Regions from separate parts of the Lawsonia intracellularis PHE/MN1-00 genome, predicted to be linked through region 2. Evidence: predicted binding sites of a transcription regulator. Region 2 holds the regulator's gene; each other region holds the start of a gene.
What was found. The regulator sigma-54, encoded in region 2, starts transcription at its own class of promoters, with help from an activator protein. The targets are predictions, from matches to a motif close to CTGGCACGGNNNNTGCTT.

Region 1: the regulator sigma-54 is predicted to act here: its motif matches at 2,396-2,413, upstream of LI_RS01920 (flagellar hook protein FlgE).
Region 3: the regulator sigma-54 is predicted to act here: its motif matches at 2,368-2,385, upstream of flgB (flagellar basal body rod protein FlgB).

What each region holds. Positions count from the first base shown of each region.
Region 1 covers NC_008011.1:436,707-441,362, reverse strand. Annotated here, with positions in the region: gene LI_RS01935 (malic enzyme-like NAD(P)-binding protein) at 1-226, opposite strand, end outside; gene LI_RS01930 (enoyl-ACP reductase FabI) at 406-1,170, opposite strand; gene LI_RS01925 (phosphoribosylaminoimidazolesuccinocarboxamide synthase) at 1,211-2,107, opposite strand; gene LI_RS01920 (flagellar hook protein FlgE) at 2,472-3,980, shown strand; gene LI_RS01915 (penicillin-binding protein 1A) at 4,131-4,656, shown strand, end outside.
Region 2 covers NC_008011.1:550,356-555,011, forward strand. Annotated here, with positions in the region: gene lptC (LPS export ABC transporter periplasmic protein LptC) at 1-194, shown strand, start outside; gene LI_RS02490 (LptA/OstA family protein) at 294-863, shown strand; gene lptB (LPS export ABC transporter ATP-binding protein) at 863-1,585, shown strand; gene rpoN (RNA polymerase factor sigma-54) at 1,731-3,152, shown strand; gene hpf (ribosome hibernation-promoting factor, HPF/YfiA family) at 3,187-3,723, shown strand; gene rapZ (RNase adapter RapZ) at 3,758-4,656, shown strand, end outside.
Region 3 covers NC_008011.1:1,067,590-1,072,245, forward strand. Annotated here, with positions in the region: gene fliF (flagellar basal-body MS-ring/collar protein FliF) at 1-953, opposite strand, end outside; gene fliE (flagellar hook-basal body complex protein FliE) at 1,066-1,401, opposite strand; gene flgC (flagellar basal body rod protein FlgC) at 1,462-1,902, opposite strand; gene flgB (flagellar basal body rod protein FlgB) at 1,905-2,318, opposite strand; gene LI_RS04700 (energy-coupling factor ABC transporter ATP-binding protein) at 2,607-3,365, opposite strand; gene LI_RS04705 (energy-coupling factor transporter transmembrane component T family protein) at 3,374-4,120, opposite strand; gene cbiM (cobalt transporter CbiM) at 4,110-4,656, opposite strand, start outside.

The DNA.
Region 1 (4,656 bases), 110 kb from region 2:
CAGCTGAACCATTAGAAATGATTCCAACTAAGTTTGCTTTATCTGTGTATAGAAATGAAGTATCTTTATCTTCAGAAATAGCTAGGCAGGCTTCTGCTACACCAGGACTATAAGCCATAGAGAGATCTTTTTGTGTTTTACATGGTTTTATAGGAAATACTTCAAGTTTACCTGGTCGGGGTTCACTATGGTATTGAAGTACTTCTTCTTTTGTAACTAAAGCCATAACCGCTCCTTTAAGTTGTTCTCAAAAAGAATATAGTCTTATATGTATTAATCTATTTACTATTGTATAGATACAATAGGTCATAAAAAATATTCTATTATTATTCTACTGTTATTATATAGAATATAAATGTGTTATGGCTATTGTAACTCACAATATGTTGTATAAAGCATGTATTGTTAAATACCTAAATTATTGTAGCCAGCATCAACAAAAAGAATTTCACCTGTTACTCCTGATGATAGGTCTGAAGCTAAAAAAACAGCAGATTTACCTACATCTTCGATAGTTACATTACGTTTTAATGGTGAATGTTCTTCTATATGATTAAAAATTTTTTTGAAGTCAGAAATACCAGAGGCAGCTAATGTTTTAATAGGACCTGCACTGATAGCATTAATACGGATGTTTTTTTCGCCTAACTCGACAGATAAGTATCGTACAGAAGATTCAAGAGCAGCTTTAGCTACACCCATTACATTATAATGAGGAATTACTTTTTGAGCACCATAATATGTCATCGTAAGAACAGAAGAGCCATGGACAAAGAGTGGTTCAAATGCATGACATAATGTGATAAGAGAATAGGTAGAAATATCTAAGGCTAAGTGAAAACCATCACGTGATGTTTCAATAAAACGTTTTGTTAAATCTTCTCTGTTAGCAAAAGCTACAGAATGAACAAGGACATCAATATGCCCCCATTCTTTTTGAACCAGTTTTACAGCTTCTTTAATTTCATCATCTTTACTAACATCACATTGGAAGATAAAATCTCCATTTAACTCCTGTGAAATAGGTTCCACACGTTTTTGGATAGCATCATTAACATAGTTAAATGCTAACTTAGCACCATGTTCTTTAAAAGATGAAGCAATTCCATAGGCAATACTTTTGTTATTAGCAATTCCAAGAATAAGGCATTTTTTATTTTTTAAGAGCATAGGGACCTCTTACTCATAGTATTTTATATTTGCAACGCATTTATATACCAATATTTTCTCCTGTCAAAATAGTATAGGCTTCATGGTATTTATCATAGGTTGTTTGAATAACATCTTTAGGTAGGTTGGGGGCAGGGGATGTTTTATTCCATAGCTGTGTTTCAAGCCAGTCTCTTAGATATTGTTTATCAAAACTTGGTTGACTTTTACCTGGTATATAGTTTTTTGTAGGCCAAAAACGTGATGAGTCTGGTGTGAGTACTTCATCTATTAGTATGACTTGTCCATCAAGTATACCAAATTCAAATTTTGTGTCAGCAATGATAATCCCACGATCTTCAGCCCAAACCGAAGCTTCATTAAACATAAGGAGAGAAAGTGAAGCTACTAATGTAGTAGTATCTTTCCCTAAGAGATGCTCTGTTGTTTCTATTGAAATATTTTCATCATGTTGACCCAAATCTGCTTTTGTTGATGGTGTAAACAGTGCTGTTGCTAATTTTTCAGACTCTTTTAGTCCTGGAGGAAGAGGATAACCACAAATAGAATTAGTTGTAAGATAATCTTTCCAGCCAGATCCAGAGATATACCCACGGACAATACATTCAATAGGCAATGGCGTTGTTTTTTTTACTAAAACAGATCGTCCTTCAAGTAAATTTTTATATGGCTCAAGGTTGCTGGGAAAGTTATCTACATTGCTTTCTATTATATGATTTGGAACAAGGTGTTGAAATTTTTTCATCCAAAATAGAGTAAGTTGGTTGAGGATGATACCTTTATAAGGAATAGGTTCTTGTAAAATAACATCAAAAGCAGACATTCTATCTGTTGTTATAATAAGAAGGGTATTTTGATCAATAGAGTAAATATCACGGACTTTACCACGACTATAGAGAGGAAATTCTTTGAGGTCTGTGTTTGTTACAACTTGCATAGTAAGATACCTAACGAGTTATTAAGAATGAAAGAATAATTCAATATATTTTTAACTGCGTGTTAATAACGTATTATATATACAGTTCGCAAGTAGATACTTATCATACCTTTCATAAAGTTTTATAAAAATTTTATTTGATTTTTTACTTGGTTATTAGCCTTGTTACTACTAATAATAAGTGTATTTTCTGTATCATTGTTAAAGTAGAGATAGTTGGTAAACAAGTTAAAAATAAATCTTTTATTACAAAAAGTTATAGATAAGTATATAATAGGCAAAAATTTCTTGGCATGGCTTCTGCTTTATATAGAGATGTGTAGGTACATTTTGCCGCATGAAACTATTTTTAGGAGATGTTATCATGATGGGGAGTTTGTTTATTGGTGCAACAGGTATGAAAACCCATAGTACAGGGTTGGGTACTGTCTCCAATAATATTGCTAACGCAAATACCATTGGGTATAAGCAGCAACAGGTAGTGTTTCAAGACCTGTTTAGTCAAGATTTAGCAATAGGTTCTACTGGAAGTCAGGGGCCAAACCAGGCTGGTATGGGAGCACAGGTTGGAAGTGTTCGCACAATTTTTACACAGGGTGCTTTTGAACCTGGCAATAGTGTAACAGATCTTGCTATTGGTGGAAAAGGTTTTTTTCAGGTTACATTAGAGGATAAAGTACACTATACACGAGCAGGGAATTTTCGTTTTACTCAAGATGGTTTTTTAAATGATCCTAGCGGATTTACTTTAATGGGCTCAAGAATATCTAATAATCCTAACATAAAAAAGGAAACCCTTGAACCAATTCAGTTAGACTTTAATGATCCTACAGTAGCAAAGTCTCCTGCAAAAACAAGTACAGCATTAAACGCTGTGGTAAACCTTGGTGATAGTACAGATAAAACACAAAGTGAAGCTAATCCATACTTTGCACTTCTTGAGAGCTGGAAAGGAAATGGAACACCTCCTATTTCTACATCAAACTACTCATATGCACAACCTATGAGAGTATATGATCAACAAGGAAATTCTCACGATATAACTGTATATTTTGATGGAGCACCCTCTTCAACAGGAAGTAAAACATTTGAATACCTTGTAGCTATGAATCCTAGTGAAGATGGAAGTGCTGCATCAGGAACAGATAGTGCAGGTCTCTTAATGTCTGGAACTATGACATTTTCAAGTAATGGCGAATTAAAAAATATGACAGCTTTTACTCCTACTGGCTCTGCAACAAAAGATTTAAATGCATGGCAACCAGCACCATTAGTCAATGGTTTACCACAGTTTTCAGCAAATTTTGTTGGTGCAGGAATACAGCCTTTAACATTAGACTTTGGAATTAAAAGCCAACAGAATATGTGGGCAGGAGCTCCAGCATCCGCTGCTGCCATAGGTACAGATATTGGGAAATTGCCATCAATGATGCCAATACAAACATCCAGCGGTAATTCTACAGCAAGAAATGGATCATCTTCAACAAGAAGATATAGCCAAGATGGTTATCCTCAGGGAGATCTAGTAGATGTCACAATTACCTCTGAAGGGAAATTACAAGGTAAGTATAGTAATAGTCAGGTTGTTGATTTTTATAATATTCCTTTAGCACGCTTTACAAGTGAGGATGGATTAAGACGAGAAGGGAATAACCATTATTCCGCAACACTTGACTCAGGTGGGCCAGAGTTTGGATTGCCAGGAACATCTAACTATGGAAAACTTAGTGTGAATCAACTTGAGACTTCTAACGTAGACATGAGCAGAGAAATGGTTAATATGATTATTATTCAACGTGGTTTTCAGATGAATAGTAAATCTGTTACAACAGCAGACACAATGCTACAAAAAGCACTTGAACTAAAGCGTTAATATGTATTTTATTGTTAATTTTGTATTTTTTAATCTATTGTAATCTTAGTATGTATTATATATTAATAGTATTTCAACTTATAATTATTTATTTTGATATGTTACTACTTTTTCTTTACGTCAAGGATGAAACAGGTTATCAGCTTTGACATGAAAAAGTTTTTTCTGAATATTGTTATTTTTTGTTTTGGTATTATTTTACTATCTATTATAGGACTAATAGGTCTTTATTTTTGGGTTAGTAGAGATCTTCCTAATATTACAAAGCTTAATGACTATAGACCAGCTTTAGTAACAACAGTTCTTGCTAGAGATGGAACACTTATTGGGTATATATATCGAGAGAAGCGTTTTCTTATCCCATTAAGCGAAATGTCTCCTTTTTTGCCTAAGGCATTTTTAGCTGCAGAAGATGCTGAGTTTTATGAACATGAAGGTGTTAATCCGCTTGCTATTATCCGGGCTTTTTTAATAAATCTTCAATCAGGGACAACACGCCAAGGTGGAAGTACGATTACTCAACAAGTCATTAAACGTCTTTTGTTAAGCCCTGAAAGAAGTTATGAGCGTAAGATAAAAGAGGCAATTCTTGCCTACCGTCTAGAGAAATATCTTTCTAAAGATGAAATTTTAACTATATACTTAAATCAGACATTTTTAGGTGCTCATTCTTATG
Region 2 (4,656 bases):
AAGATAATAAAAGCATAACAGGTCCCTATATGGTATATGATACAAAAAAACGACATATATATTTTCCTAATGGAGCTCAATTTACAAGTCCACAAGCTACAAGTGCAGCAGGAAAAGTTACTTGGGATCTTAAATCAAATATTATTAGTGGTAAAAATGGGATCAAAGTTACTATCCATGCAAAAAATATATAATAAGTTATAACGCTACATAATAAATAGATTATATGGTTAAAGGTGACTATATTGTATTTAATATTATATCTAGTATGTAAAAGCTGGAGTAAAAAAGTAATGAAGCTATATTTTGTCTCACAAGTTTTATTACTTATAGGACTAATATACACCTATAATCAACCTACATTATATGCACAACCTATAAAAAAAGGTTCGCTTGGTACTGTTGAAACAAAAATTTTTTCTGATGAATTAACTTATGACTTAGAAAAACAACAAATTACCTTTAACAAAAATGTTCATGTACAACGTCCAGACTTTCAACTCACAACAGATACATTAACTATTTATTTAGCACCACAAAAAAAATCTCAAAAAAATGAAGATCTATCTACAAACCCTATTTCAAGTAAAATATCTGCTGGCGAGTTAAAACATATTGTAGCAAAAAGAAATGTCTGTATTAAAGGGGATAAATATACAGGTACTGCAGGAAAAGTCACCTATACAGAAAAAACAGGTATCCTTCTTTTAGAGGATTCGCCAGTTCTTACTGATGGAGAAAATACTATTACAGGCGATAGTATCCGTTATTATATATATGAGAATCGAAGTGAAGTTATTAGAGGAAAAAACAAACGTGTTGAAGCTACATTTATGCAATATTCAAATGAAAAGGTAAAATAATGGCAACACTTAAAGGTGTTGAGCTACAAAAATGGTATGGAAACCGTGAAGTTGTTTGTGGTGTCTCACCAGTTATCCATCAAAACGAGATAGTAGGTCTTCTTGGCCCAAATGGTGCTGGTAAAACAACTTCATTTTATATGCTCACCGGAATCATTAAACCATCAAGTGGAAAAATTTTCTTTGAAAATCAGGACATCAGTTCATGGCCATTATATCAACGTGCACGTGTTGGTATTTCATATCTCCCACAAGAAAGTTCTGTTTTTCGTCACTTAACTGTTAGGCAAAATTTACAAATTATATTAGAATATACAACATATTCTAAAAGTAAACAAAAACAGAAAGCTGATGCTCTTCTTGAAGATTTTGGTCTTACTTATCTTGAAAACTCTTATGCTGTACATCTTTCTGGTGGTGAAAGACGTAGGCTTGAAATAGCTAGAGCACTTATCCGACAACCAAAATTTATTTTACTTGATGAACCATTTGCAGGAATTGATCCTTTAGCTATTCATGATATACAAAGTATTATTCAGCTCCTTCGTGAAAAGAATATTGGTATTCTTATATCTGATCATAATGTACGAGAAACACTAAATATTTGTGATCGAGCTTATCTTATGGTGAAAGGCCAAGTTATTCTTACAGGAACACCTGACGATATTATTAATAGTAAAAAAGCTAGAAGTATGTACTTAGGAGAAAGTTTCTGTTTATAATTAAGGCTAGTTGTAATTTCTATTTGTGATCTAGCAAAGGTTTTACATCTTTACTGTTGCAACATCATATACAGTACGATATGGTGTATATAAAGCTATCCTCACTACTTGTATATAAAAAGGCAATAGTAACCAGGATGATGAAATGGGACTAGAACTCAAGCAACAGCTTAAACTTAGTCAACAGCTTGTAATGACTCCCCAGTTGCAGCAGGCGATCCGTCTATTGCAACTATCACGGGTTGAATTAGCTGAAACAATTCAAAAAGAATTGTTAGAAAATCCATTTCTGGAAGAATCGCAGGAAGAAATAGCTTCTGAACGTCAAGAAACACGGACAGAACATGATCCTTCTGAAGCCTACGATCAGGATGTATCCAACACTGCAGACTGGGAAGATTATCTTGGTGAATTTGCAAGCACACCAAAACAACTTCAATCTCGTGAATACGAACTTTCTGAAGAGATGTCTTCTCTTGAAGCAAGATATGCCTCTCGCCCAACACTTGAAAGTCACCTTATGTGGCAACTTCGCCTTTCAACGCTTACTGATGAACAAAAAAATTTAGGTGAAGCTATTATAGGAAACCTATCTTCATCAGGCTACCTTCAGGCTTCACTTGAAGAAATAGCAAATAGCGAGCACACAGATATAGAAAAACTTAAACCTGTTCTCCATGCAATACAAAGATTTGATCCTGTGGGGGTAGCAGCTCAATCTCCTCAAGAATGCCTACTTATACAAATAGAAGTCTTAGGCTATGATAGAGATCCTATCTTGGTAGAACTTATACAAAACCATCTTGATGATCTTGAAGCACACCGATATAAACCTCTTCTACGTAAACTCCACATTACTATGGAGGAACTTAAAGAATATATTGATATAATTCAAACACTTGATCCTCTACCTGGAGCAAGTTATGGAGAGGGAGATCCTACTTATGTGAGCCCTGATGCATTTGTCTATCAAGTTGATAATGAGTTCATTATATTACTTAATGATGAAGGATTACCTAATCTTCATCTAAACCAAGCTTATGAACATATTTTAGAAGAATCAAGTGACAAAGATAAAGAGTATTTTTCAGAAAAAATTCGTTCAGCTGCATGGCTAATCAAAAGCTTGCACCAACGACAAAGAACACTATATAAAGTAGTAGAAAGTATTGTAAAATATCAACAAACCTTTTTTAAAGAAGGTATCACAAAGCTTCGTCCTCTTATATTAAAAGATATTGCTGATGATATTGGTATGCATGAATCTACAGTTAGCCGAATAACTACTAATAAATACATTGCAACACCATTTGGAATTTTTGAATTAAAATTTTTCTTTAATAGTGCACTTGGTGTTGATGATGGTAGTCAAGTTGGCTCTGAAAGTGTAAAAGCTATTATAAAAAAATGTATCAATGAAGAAGATCCTAAAAATCCTCTTTCTGATGAACGAATTGGTGAAATCTTGAAAGAACAATTAAAAGTTAATATTGCTAGACGAACAGTTGCAAAGTATCGTATGTCTATGGATATTCCATCTTCATCACGTAGAAAAGTACATTTCTAACTATTCATTATAAATAAAATAAAAAAGGATTATTATGAATATTGTATTTACTTTCAAAAACTTTGAACCATCTGATCATTTGCGTAAATATGCACGACGTCGCCTTGAAAAACTTACTCGTTTTGTAGGAAAAAAAGTATCTCTTGAAATACAACTTCTTATGGATGTCGATAAATTTCGACAAAAAGTAGAAGTACAAGTAGTAGGAGAAGGACTTAACATATCAGCAGCAGAAACAACTGAAGATATGTATGGCTCTATTGATCTAGCCATTGATAAAATTGAATCTCAAATAAAAAAATATACTGCACGCTATAGGGAACAAAGACGCAGTGGTCGCAATAAAAATATTGATATTTTCCCATTTGAATTAATTGATGAAGATGGTGTACGGACAATTACAGGACGAGAACATTTTTCTCCAAAACCTATGGACCTTGATGAAGCAGCTATGCAACTAGAAACTTCAGGATTTGAATTCCTTGTGTTTCTAAATGCAGAAACTGATCGTGTTAATGTCATTTATCATCGAAAAAATGGTGACTTTGGTTTAATTGATCCTGTTATTTAATTTATTGTTAACCATTTTTACTTTCATTTACCCAATGACTTTAAAAAAAATAATACCTAACCTACAAAAGACACAAAATAATAATAATAATAGTATTTCTTCTCCATTATTACCTCATACAGTTCAAGAATATTTTCCAGTAATTATTATTGTAGGTATGTCTGGTGCAGGTAAAAGTACTGCTTTACATGTATTTGAAGATCTCCAGCTTGTCACAGCAGATGGTATTCCACCGTCACTAGTTACAAGTATGATTCATACAGTTCAAAGTTCTTCACTAGAACACGTTCAAGGGTTAGCTTTAGGTATTAATCAACATAGAATACATACAATGCAAGAGCTTGAACATACTTTTCAAGAAATGCGTAGCCAACATATTTACTTTACGCTTCTCTACCTTGAAGCAGATATGCCCACTCTTATAAAAAGATATGCAGCTACACGAAGGCCTCACCCATTAGAACAATACCATATTGGTCTTGAACATGCCCTTGAAGAAGAAGCTAAACGTCTTATCCCTATAAGACAAACAGCAGATATTGTACTTGATACTACAACATATTCTATTCATGACTTACGAAGGTTTCTACAAAAATCTTGGAACCCTTATCCAGAAAAAATACGATCTATTAAAATTAACATTATTTCTTTTGGATTTAAGTATGGTGTACCTAACGAAGCGGATTTACTATTCGACCTAAGATTCCTACCAAACCCATACTTTGTAGAAGAGTTACGTCCCTTATCTGGAATGGACAAAAAAGTTGCAACTTATGTTCTTAATTCTGCTTCAGGAATAAAATTTAAAAAACATCTTATTAGATTTCTTTCATTCCTTCTTCCTCTCTATGATGCAGAAGGTCGTTATCGTATTACTATTGCTCTTGGTTGCACAGGTGGTAAACATCGTTCTGTTGCTATTTCAGAACTATT
Region 3 (4,656 bases), 520 kb from region 2:
TCTCCTCGAAAGTTTACGTCGGGTGAGCCAGATTCAAGATTTGATTGTCCTCGGTTTGTTTCTTCACTTCTTTGTTCAGAACGTATAACAGAACTATTAGGATCATAAATTTCACGACGGATAGTTTTTTGGTTAAAATCTAAGTCTACATTGACTTTAGCAATAACTTTTCCCTGCCCCATAAGTGGGATAAGTAGTTCATCAATACGACGTTCAAGCCCTTGTTCTACTTTTAATTTATATTCACGTTGGGTGACACTAAGCCCTGCTAAATTATCTTCATTTGGGAAATAAAGAGGTTTCCCAAGACTATCTGTTATAGAGACATGCTCTTTATCTAATCCTTCTACAGCCATAACAAGCATATTAACCATCCCTTGAACTTCTTTTTGGTCCATTTTTCGAGATGGGTTTTTAAGTTTTAATACAACAGAAGCTGATGGTTTTTGTTGTTCTTCAATGAACAGGCTGCGTTGAGGGATAACAAGATGTACTCGTGCACTTTCTACATTTGGGAATTCACTAATGGTGCGAGAAAGTTCGCCTTGTAATGCTCGTTGGTAGTTGATTCTTTGTACAAAATCTGTTTGTCCAACATTAACAGCATCAAAAATTTCGAATCCAATACCAGAGCCTACCATCCCACCTTCGCCAGCAATTTTTATTCGTAAGTCATATACACTGGAAGCAGGAACAAGGATTGTTTTTCCATTATCTGCTAATTGGTAACTTACTTTGTCTGCTTGTAATGTTTTGATAATATGATTTGCATCTTCAGGACCAAGGTTAGAATATAATACTTTATAATCAGTACGATTAATCCAAAACATGAGTCCTATAAATATGAGGGTAACAAATACTGCTGAGCCACCAATAAAAAGTTTTTGTGTGAGGTTACTATTATTCCAAAATTCAGTAATTCGGGCGATAATTTGACTAATAAAGTTTTGCATGCATCATTTCCTAGTGGAATTATGTCAAAAATATATCTAACACTAATTAACAGATATCTAATTCTAGATATCTAATTTTTCTTTTATAGAGATAAGTGTCAGAAAAATTACACTAGAATTGTAATCTACTAAGTTCCTTATATGCTTCTAGTACCTTATTCCGAACAGCCGATGTCATGTTTATAGCTAACCCAGCTTTTTGTAATGTAATCATAAGTTCATGAACGTTTTGTGTCTCCCCAGAAGCAAATGATTGAATCATTTGACTTTTTGTTGTTTGCATTTCGTTAACATTTGAAAGAGAATCTTTAAAAGTATCAGCAAAACTTTTTTCAACAGGTTTACTTTGGGGTATAGCTGCAGACTTTTCTTTAAAAGTATCTTGTACCTTTTTAAAGTCACTCATTACATTTGTGTAAGCTTTAAGCCCTGTTGACTGGATACTCATAGTTTTCCCCATAATATATATATATATTAGTTAGATTACATTAAAATATTCAATTATTCTTTATCCTCTACCTATATCAAGTGCCCTCATATACATATTTTTGACGGTATCTATAGTTGTTGAATTTGCTTCATAATTACGACTAGCTGTCATCAGATTTGCCATTTCTTCAACAACATTAATATCAGGGTAAGAGACCATTCCATTTTCGTCAGCATCAGGATGGCCTGGTTCATATATTTGTTTAGGTGGTCTATTATCTGGTAATACATTTAAAATACGTACACCTTTTAGTTCACGATCAAGAGCAGATTGCATTTGTTTACTGAATGGTTCATCTACATCTGTTGCTGCACGGATGACCGTTTTACGTCTATAAGGACCACCTTCTGGTGTACGTGTTGTTTTAGCATTTGCAAGGTTCATTGCAGTAACGTTAATGGTCGTTCTGTCAGCGCTTAGTGCTGAGGCACCAATATCAAAAGCTGTCATGAAGTCCATAATTATACCTTTGATCCTTCCATAATAATATTTTTTACCCCATCAAGGTTACCTTTAATCACTTGTGTTAATGCATTATATTGTAAAGAGTTTTTGGCCATATTTGCCATTTCTTTATCAAGATTTACTCTATCTTCACCATGGACTACGGTTGGTTTTATTGCTTTATCCCACTCAGCATTGAATCCTTCAGGATTAAATACAGCTGGCAAATGATTTTCTTCAGTACGTGACATACGGCCACGCATGTCTAGACCCAAAGCTTTTTGGAGTTGATCTTCAAATTCTATTGTTCTGGGTCTATATCGTGGCGTATTAACGTTAGCAATGTTACTCATGATAACATTCTGACGTTGTAGCTGCATGTCCATAACCTTAGCAACAAGGTTTACATGTGGTTCATACAAGCTTTTCATGCATACGCCTCCTTACTTTCAAAGCTCAATGCTGGGTGATAAAAGTAATAAGCAAAACATATGCCATAGGTGAGTTATCTAAGCTTCTGATATAGGAGGATTATTATATATTGTTATTTGTCAAAAAATGAACGTCATAACTAGTCCTTTTAGTTTAGTTACCTAACTTAGGTTTATATGTTATTTTTATCTTTTTAAAGTTAACATATTTTAATAGTTATCTTTTTACTAGTTATTTGTTCACCTTTAACTATGTATAGTTGAATAATTTTTTGTAATGATAATAAGCTAAGTCAGAGACATGCAGGATTGTAATGATAATGGTAACTCAAGATCATATTTTTTGAGTAGTTGTTCGTTAGATAGAAGTTCTGCTGATGGTCCATCAGCTTTAATTTCTCCTTTACTAAGAATTAACACTCGATTTGCAAAATGAAGGGCCATATCAAGATCATGAGTTGCAATTAAGATTGCAGTATCAATTTGTTGTAATAAATGGATAAAATTTTTCCTTGATTTAGGATCTAGTGCTGCAGTAGGTTCATCAAGCAGAAGTAATTGAGGATGGCTAATAAGTAATACAGCTAACGCAACACGTTGTTTTTCTCCTAATGATAGTCGTTGTGGGGGGAAGTCTAATAAATGAAAACAGTCATATTGTTTAGCTATTGCTTCAATAAGCATTTCTTTATTTTTTTGGTAGATAGAAGATTGGGTTAGTGCAAAAAGAAATTCTTCTCGTACAGAAGGAAAAAGCAGTTGTACATCAGGGTGCTGAAAAAGGAGGCTTGTATATTTTCCTGCCTTTTTAGGACTCCCTGTAATATCATTATTCATAATTTGAACGGTTCCTGCTAGAGGTTTTAGGCAGCCAGCAATAGTTAGAAGTAATGTAGATTTACCAGAACCATTAGCTCCAATTAATGCTACTTTTTCATTGTTATCTAATGAAAATGAAATATAGTTTAGTGTGTTATAACTAGTAGGTAATATAAAAGAATTATGTAAGTTATATTTAAAGAGAATATTTTCTACTTTAAGCAACATTACTCCCCTCAAGTATTAAAATAATATGTTACAGTGACTGTCATAAGCAGTATAAGAATACAGACTGAAATATCTTTATATGTTGTTTTTGGATAAGAGTTAGAATTATACATAATTGGGGAATTTTTTTGCAATAGTACCATTCGGATATTATTTGCACGGTCTATATTATGCACTAAAAGTGTTCCTACAAGGTAAGCATATGCTTTTAGTTTTGGAATACCTTTTAGTTTTGGTGCCCGTAGTGAAAGACTTTGTAAAGCAGAGATAATATCTTTATGTAATAAGCAAATATGTTGATAGAATAAAATAAAAAGAACAATAAGTTTATTGGAAATTTTTAGTGACTGTAGCGTTTTACCAAACTCATGTGGGTTATTGGTTACAAAGCTTATCAAAAAAAGTGCAGTAGCATTTGTTTTTAGTGTGAGAATAAAAGCTAGTTTAATACCAACTAAAGAAATAGAGAAATGTGGGAATATTGTGATAGGGGTAGGATCATATATCGTTAAGGGGAAAGTAATCCATACAATGATTATAAAAATATTGATAGGTAAAAGTATTGATAATACTTTTTTAATACTTTTACTCCATAGAGCAATAATTACAGCCATGGAAAAAAGTATTCCTATGCTAATTAATGAATGGTTAAGAATAGTTCCTATTATAAGAATGATTGCACAAAATAAGCCAGCTCTTGGAGTTAAGATATCTAAAAGTGGATGATTTGGTTTACCATATAAATCAAACTTCATTACAATAATTATTGGTAGTACAATTAGTAGAAGACAAGAGCTCTGGTGCAACTTTCTGTAAAAATACAATAGCTAGTATAGTAATAATTCCTTCTAATATAGCAAGTGGGACATTTGCTGTAAGTAAAGTTAATGCAACATATTTAAATTGTTGATTACTTAAAATAAGTGCAAGGTACAATAAGCATGTTGCTAGAAAAATAGCTCCAAAGCCTGCTATAAAAGAAAAAAGTTTTATTTTATTAGGAGATTGGCAGTGTAGTTTTTGTCTAAATATTAGTGCAATAAGAAGAGCAGGTAGCCCCATAACAATACAATTTACACCTAATGCAACAATCCCTCCAAACTGGAATAATATTGCTTGTAACATTAGTGAAATACAAATAGCTGGGAAAGTCCCCCAACCTAAAATAAGACCAAGAAGACCTAGTAAAGCAAAATGTGCTGAGGTAGGTCCAATAGGTACTCTTATTAGAGAGGTAAGGAAAAATATACTTGAAAATACAGCCATAGTTGGTAAGCATGAATAAGTAATA